Regions from separate parts of the Bacillus capparidis genome, predicted to be linked through region 2. Evidence: riboswitches for the same ligand, from Rfam matches in the RefSeq annotation. Region 2 holds a riboswitch; the other holds the start of a gene.
What was found. Region 2 has a riboswitch for glycine ahead of glyA (serine hydroxymethyltransferase). Riboswitches for the same ligand answer to the same signal wherever they lie in the genome.

Region 1: linked by a shared signal. The riboswitch ahead of gcvT (glycine cleavage system aminomethyltransferase GcvT) and the one ahead of glyA (serine hydroxymethyltransferase) in region 2 are both predicted to bind glycine.

The regions. Positions count from the first base shown of each region.
Region 1 covers NZ_JAFDST010000001.1:1,091,544-1,094,966, reverse strand. Annotated here, with positions in the region: gene JOC74_RS05515 (DEAD/DEAH box helicase) at 1-1,600, opposite strand, end outside; glycine riboswitch at 1,835-1,931, shown strand; gene gcvT (glycine cleavage system aminomethyltransferase GcvT) at 2,107-3,201, shown strand; gene gcvPA (aminomethyl-transferring glycine dehydrogenase subunit GcvPA) at 3,220-3,423, shown strand, end outside.
Region 2 covers NZ_JAFDST010000004.1:156,580-160,002, reverse strand. Annotated here, with positions in the region: gene JOC74_RS16460 (serine dehydratase beta chain) at 1-78, opposite strand, end outside; gene glyA (serine hydroxymethyltransferase) at 94-1,344, opposite strand; glycine riboswitch at 1,513-1,619, opposite strand; gene JOC74_RS16450 (carbon-nitrogen hydrolase family protein) at 2,131-3,009, shown strand; gene JOC74_RS16445 (GNAT family N-acetyltransferase) at 3,019-3,423, shown strand, end outside.

The DNA of each region.
Region 1 (3,423 bases), on a different contig from region 2:
GCATTTCTTCGTCTGATTTGGCAGTATAAAGGATATTGTGTATATCCTCTTCGAATGAATTGGAATCAAGCCTCGCTAAAATATCATCCAGTTCGCCTACAACCTTCTCGAACAGATGTATTTTTTCATAAAGCAGCTTTAATATATGTTCTTCAATTGTGTTTTTTGTCGCCATATTATAGATTTGTACGTCTCTCGTTTGACCGAATCGGTGTATCCTTCCGATTCTTTGTTCAAGCCGCATTGGATTCCAAGGCAGATCGTAGTTAATGATGGAGCTGCAGAATTGAAGGTTGATTCCCTCTCCTCCTGCTTCTGTCGCTATTAATACCTGAACCTTATTCCGAAAAAGCTCCTTCATCCAATCTTTTTTCCCTCGTTTAAACCCTCCTCGGAATGGAACAGAGCTGATGCCGTTTTGCTGTAAGAACCACTGCAGATAAATTTGTGAGGCACGATATTCAGTGAAAATGACAACTTTATCATTTATTTTCTTTATTAGCTCGACAACCTCGATTGCTTTTGAGTTTTGCGTCACTTGGTTAATTTGTTCCATCAATCGTTCAATGGCATCCATGTGAATGGCAGGGGTTTGCTTCTCCTGATTGTCGATCATTTTCTTTAATGTCATATAAACGGCTTCCCTGCTGGAACAGCATTCTCGTTCCAGTGTCATAATAGAGAAAGCGCTTGAAGCTTCTTCTTTGTTCCTTCTGAGCTCTGTGATTTCCTTATATAACGCTTCTTCGGTTGGCGATAAAGTAACCGAAATCGTTTTAACCAGCCTTTTTGTCCAATCGACACCCGTATTTTGGCGCCTGTTGCGAATCATCACTTTATTGACTAAATTTTTCAAATGATCCTGCTCTTCTATTGATAATTTCTGCTTTGAATAAGCTTCGCTAAATACTGTTTCATTCCCCAGATGTCCCGGTTTTAACAAGGAAACAAGGTTGAAAATCTCTTCAATTTTATTTTGAATCGGGGTGGCAGTTAGCAATAGGCAATATTTTTTCTTTAGCGTCCGGACAAATTCATAGTTTTTCGTTTTGTTGTTTTTCAGTTTGTGAGCTTCATCAATAATCACTAGATCATAAGGAAGCGATAAAACAATTTCTTTGTGAGGCGAACGCTTGGCTGTGTCGATAGAAGAAACGACGACATCACATTGCTCCCATACGTAGCTCTTTTTCTGTTCAACTGCCGGGATTAAAAATTTTTCCCGAAGCTCCTTTACCCATTGGGAAACCAGAGACGCAGGAACAAGGATGAGGATTTTTTTTGCCAGGCCCCTGATCATGTATTCCTTCATTATCAAGCCGGCTTCAACCGTTTTTCCCAGACCGACCTCATCTGCAAGAATGGCTTTTCCATTCATTTTTTCTACGACCTTTTGCGCAACCTCCAGCTGATGGGGAAGAGGTGTGAAATCAGGGAGAAATTTAGGGGCGAGCAAACCTTCAAATGAGGGAATCGCAAGCCTTTCTTGTACTTCATAAGATAGCTTATATAAGCTCCAAGGCGACCAGGGCCCGTCATTTTTTAGATGAGTCAGAAATTGTTCTTGCCAATCCTGCTCTGTTTGTATTTGAGGATTCATAGACAGCAGACCACCTTTTTTGCAAACTGAATGTTCCTAAATTAATCTATTTTAATAAAATATTACGAAATGAAACAAGAAGATTGTTCGAAAAGCGAACATTTGAAAGTTGTATTGAATAAAATGTTAACCATTTTCTATTGCCCAAATCTTTTTATGATGTTAGGATATTGATAGTACGTATCAACAACAATTTACATACAGTATGTCCATCAAAACAAAAAATATGAGCGGATGATAGCAAGAGGAGAGACTTTGTGGATCCAATCCCGGGCGCCGAAGGAGCAAACAAATTTGTGAATCTCTCAGGCAAAAGAACTCTTGCTTGACGCAACTCTGGAGAGAGTTTGGCATGATGGTATGGCAAACCACCAAAGAGGAAAGCTTTGATTAAGGCAAAGTAAACTTTCAGGTGCAAGGACAGAGAACCCTTTTATGTTTCATGGGGTTTTTCTGTCCTTTTTTCGTGCAATTGAAACTGATTAAAATCTAAAGGGGGAAACCATGTGCTAAAAAGAACTCCATTATTCGATTTGTATAAGGATTACGGCGGAAAAACGATTGATTTCGGAGGCTGGGAGCTTCCAGTCCAATTTTCTTCAATAAAAGGAGAGCATGAAGCGGTCCGGTCAAAGGCTGGGTTATTTGACGTCTCGCATATGGGTGAAGTCGAAGTTAGGGGTGAGGACAGCCTTGAATTTTTGCAGCGGCTTCTTACTAATGACGTGTCATTACTCAAAGAGGGGCAGGCTCTTTACAGCGCTATGTGCTACGAAGACGGCGGGACAGTCGATGATCTCCTTGTCTACAAAAGGAATGAAAATCTTTATCTCGTAGTGATCAATGCTTCAAATATTGAAAAAGATATCGCTTGGATGGAAAAGCATCAAACAGGCGATGTGAGTTTGATTAATCGTTCAGACGAGATCTGCCTGCTTGCGATTCAAGGTCCGCTTGCAGCCGGTATCCTTCAAAAGGTAACAGATGAGAACCTATCGCAGTTGAAACCTTTTTATTTTAAAGAGGACGTAAGCATTGGAAGCGAAAAGGCACTCGTATCAAGAACAGGCTATACCGGAGAAGACGGCTTTGAAATTTATTGTGAGAGCGGGTCGGCTAAAGAGATTTGGACGCTTTTGCTTGAAGCCGGAAAGCAAGATGGTCTCATCCCATGCGGATTGGGAGCAAGAGATACGCTGCGCTTTGAAGCGAGACTTCCTCTTTACGGACAGGAACTAACAAAGGATATCACTCCGATTGAAGCGGGAATAGGTTTTGCCGTTAAAACGGGGAAAGAGTCAGACTTTTTCGGAAAGTCTGTGTTGGCTGATCAGAAAGAGAACGGTGTGCAGAGAAAAATGGTGGGGCTTGAAATGATTGAAAAAGGTATCCCGCGCCACGGTTATCAAGTGTTCGTTCAAGGTGAATTGGTTGGAGAAGTAACGACTGGAACACAATCGCCAACCTTGAAAAAAAACATCGGGCTTGCTTTAATCGCGAAGGAGCATAGCGAGCCAGGCACGATTGTTGATGTACAAGTTCGATCAAGAGTTTTAAAAGCAAAGGTTGTAAAAACGCCTTTTTATAAACGCCAAAAATAAATTGAAAGGAATGAGGATATGAAGCATCGTTATTTACCAGCAACAGATCAAGACAAAAAAGACATGCTTGATGCGATTGGCGCTCTAAGTGTGGATGATTTATTTTCAGATATCCCCGAAAAAGTAAGGTTCAATCGAGAGTACAACATAAAAAAAGCAAAATCCGAAACAGAACTTACGAGAGAGCTAGCAAAGCTCGCAGCAAAAAATGCGGATACAACA
Region 2 (3,423 bases):
CACGACACCTGCCGTATGAGAGCTCGACGGTCCCACCATAATTGGGCCGATTATATCAAAACAACTTTGATATTCCATGACGATGCCTCCTTCTTATACAGTGATTAGCTGTTGAAATAACGGATATGACCCACAAATCGCTTTAGTCGTTTCTTTTGCTTGTTCAAGAACTTCTATGTCTCCTTTGCTTTTTAGAACAGCAGCGATCACTTTCCCAATCTTCACCATTTCATCCTGCTTCATGCCACGAGTTGTTAAAGCTGCTGTTCCCATACGAATCCCGCTTGTGACAAACGGACTTTCAGGATCATATGGAATCGTGTTTTTATTGACGGTAATACCCGCTTCTTCTAATAATTTCTCTGCTTCTTTTCCTGTTAAGTTCCACGGACGCACATCTAAAAGGACAATATGATTATCAGTGCCTCCAGAGACAAGCGTTGCCCCTTCTTTCTTTAATGTTTCGCCAAGTGTTACTGCGTTTTCCATGATTTGTTGGGCATAAGCCTTAAAACTTGGCTGCAAAGCTTCGTTGAAGGCAACCGCCTTGGCTGCAATGATGTGCATTAACGGTCCACTTTGAATCCCTGGGAACACGGCTCTATTAATATCTTTCATAATCTCCTCATCATTTGTTAAAACGATACCGCCGCGCGGCCCTCTCAATGTTTTATGCGTCGTACTTGTCACCACATCCGCATATGGTACTGGAGATGGGTGAAGACCTGCTGCGACAAGTCCTGCAATATGAGCCATATCCACCATGAGTTTGGCTCCAACTTGATCTGCAATTTCCCTAAAGCGTGTAAAATCAATCGTTCTTGAGTAGGCGCTTGCTCCTGCAATGATCAATTTTGGTTTCTCTTTTTTCGCCATGGCTTTCAGCTCATCGAAATCTATCAAGTGAGTATCTTTTCTTACGCCATAGGACACAATCTCAAACCATTTTCCTGAAATGCTGACAGGGCTTCCATGAGTTAAGTGGCCACCATGTGAAAGATTCATTCCCATCACTTTATCACCAGGCTGAAGCAATGCATAAAAAACAGCAAGGTTTGCTTGTGCACCCGAGTGTGGCTGGACATTTGCATATTTGGCACCAAACAGCTTGGTTAGGCGCTCAATAGCCGCTTGTTCTGCCACATCAACAAATTCGCATCCGCCATAGTAACGCTTCCCTGGATAGCCTTCTGCATATTTATTTGTCATCACGCTTCCCATTGCTTCTAATACATCTTCGCTTACGAAGTTTTCTGATGCGATCAACTCCAGTGTTTGATGTTGACGATGTCGCTCCTTCTCAATGGCTTCAAAAATGGTGGAATCATTTTGTCGTAAACCCATTTTTACTCCTCCTTGAAATTTTGTTTAGATTCCATTGGCTGTACCAAACTATAACTTGAAGATATTAGTATAGTTAGAGACACTAACATTCTTTCTTGCTACTGACTTACTTTTCTGTGAAAACTTTTTTGCATACAAAAAAAGACAGAGAAGGGTAGTGTAGCGTCTCTACCCTTCTCTGTCCTTTTACCTGAGAGTTTAACTCCATTCATTTTTCATAGAGTCTTCCCCTTTGGTGGCGTCATACTATATACGCGCTCTCCAGAGTTGCGTCCACTTGTGGTCCCATCTACCTGAGAGATTTGTTCCAAGGGTCTTTTTGGAACTTGCTCCTTCGGCGGCTTTAAAATTTGCACTCTCCCACAACTGTCATCCGCGATATGTATTTACTAACAAATTAAGTTAACTTGCATTTAAAAGATCATACTTTACCTTTCTTCCTAATCTCCGTTAGTAGAATTAGCAACTTGTATATTTTAAAGTAAAGATTAGTTAATGATATTTATACTAAGTTGTTAGATAGACTCACAGAGTTTTTTAATTTGAAGAATGTGAAGCGTTATAGAAAATAGGAGGGAATCGAATGAATGGATTGACTATTTTTCGATTTAAATTATCGTCGATATTTTCACAACGATTTCCTTTAGTGTATTTTTTGTTACTAAGTAAAACAAATGTGCGTACTTGTTAAAGGTTATTGTTTTTCTAATAATATTTACATCACTAAATCATAATATAGATGCAAAGAAATTTTACCGGAATAATTGTAAGAAGAAGGAGGAGCTTATGAAACTAAGAGTCTCGGCAGTTCAATATCATCTTCATACCATACAATGTTTTGATGAATTCGCAAATCAAGTGGAACACTATGTTAAAACGGCAGAAGAATTCGGAGCTGATTTTGTCCTATTTCCTGAATTTATCACAACTCAACTCATGTCCATAGGCAACCAACTAGGTCAACCCTTGACCATCCAGGATATCCCACATTTTACTGATCAGTATCGTTCTTTATTTATGAGTTTGGCGATAAAAAACCAGATACATATTATTGGAGGAACACATGTCATTAATAGAGGGGGGCGTTTATATAATGTTGCCCATTTATTCTATCCAGATGGAAGAATAGAGGAACAAGCAAAGCTTCATATCACTCCAACTGAATTGGCAGAATGGAACATGACTCCTGGTGAAAGCCTAGAAGTGTTTGAGACTAAAAAAGGAAGAATCTCCATCTTAACCTGCTACGACATTGAATTTCCAGAAGTTGTTCGAATGGCAAAAGCGAAGGGGGCCGATATTATTTTCTGTCCTTCTTGTACAGATGATCGTCATGGGTTCTACCGTGTCCGTTACACCAGCCATGCGAGGGCAGTCGAAAACCAAGTCTATGTTGTCTCCACTGGTACAGTGGGCTCTCTTCCTACTGTAGATTTTATGAGAGCGAACTTCGGACAAGCGGCTGTGATTACACCAAATGATATCCCCTTTCCTCCTCGTGGCATCCTAGTAGAAGGAGAGGTTAATGAAGATATGGTTGTGACTACAGATCTTGATTTAGAACTGTTATATCAAGTTCGGGAAAATGGCTCGGTGACCACGTGGCGTGATCGACGTATTGATCTTTATCCAGATTGGGAAAAAGAATCTGTTATCCAAGCGTAAGGAGGAAGTATGGCATATTTCAAGGATTTTTTCGTATTTGACCAGAATCATCCCATTCCTGCAGTAATCCGAAATTATGAAGAAAAAGACTTTCCTGACTTAATTCTTATTCAGAAAGAAAGTTTTCCTCCTCCTTTCCCGTCTGAATTATGGTGGAAAACAGAACAGTTGAAAAACCATGTTACCTTGTTTTCCGAAGGAGCTTTGTGTATAGAGGTTAATGGAGAAATTGCCGGCTCAATAACCGCTTTGTTGGTTGATTTTGATCCAACTAATCCTGAACATACATGGGAAGAAATCACAGATAATGGATATATTCGAAACCATAACCCAAATGGCAATACGCTCTATGTTGTTGATATTGGCGTACGTCCCTCCTTCCGGAAATTAGGTTTGGGGAAATGGCTGATGTCA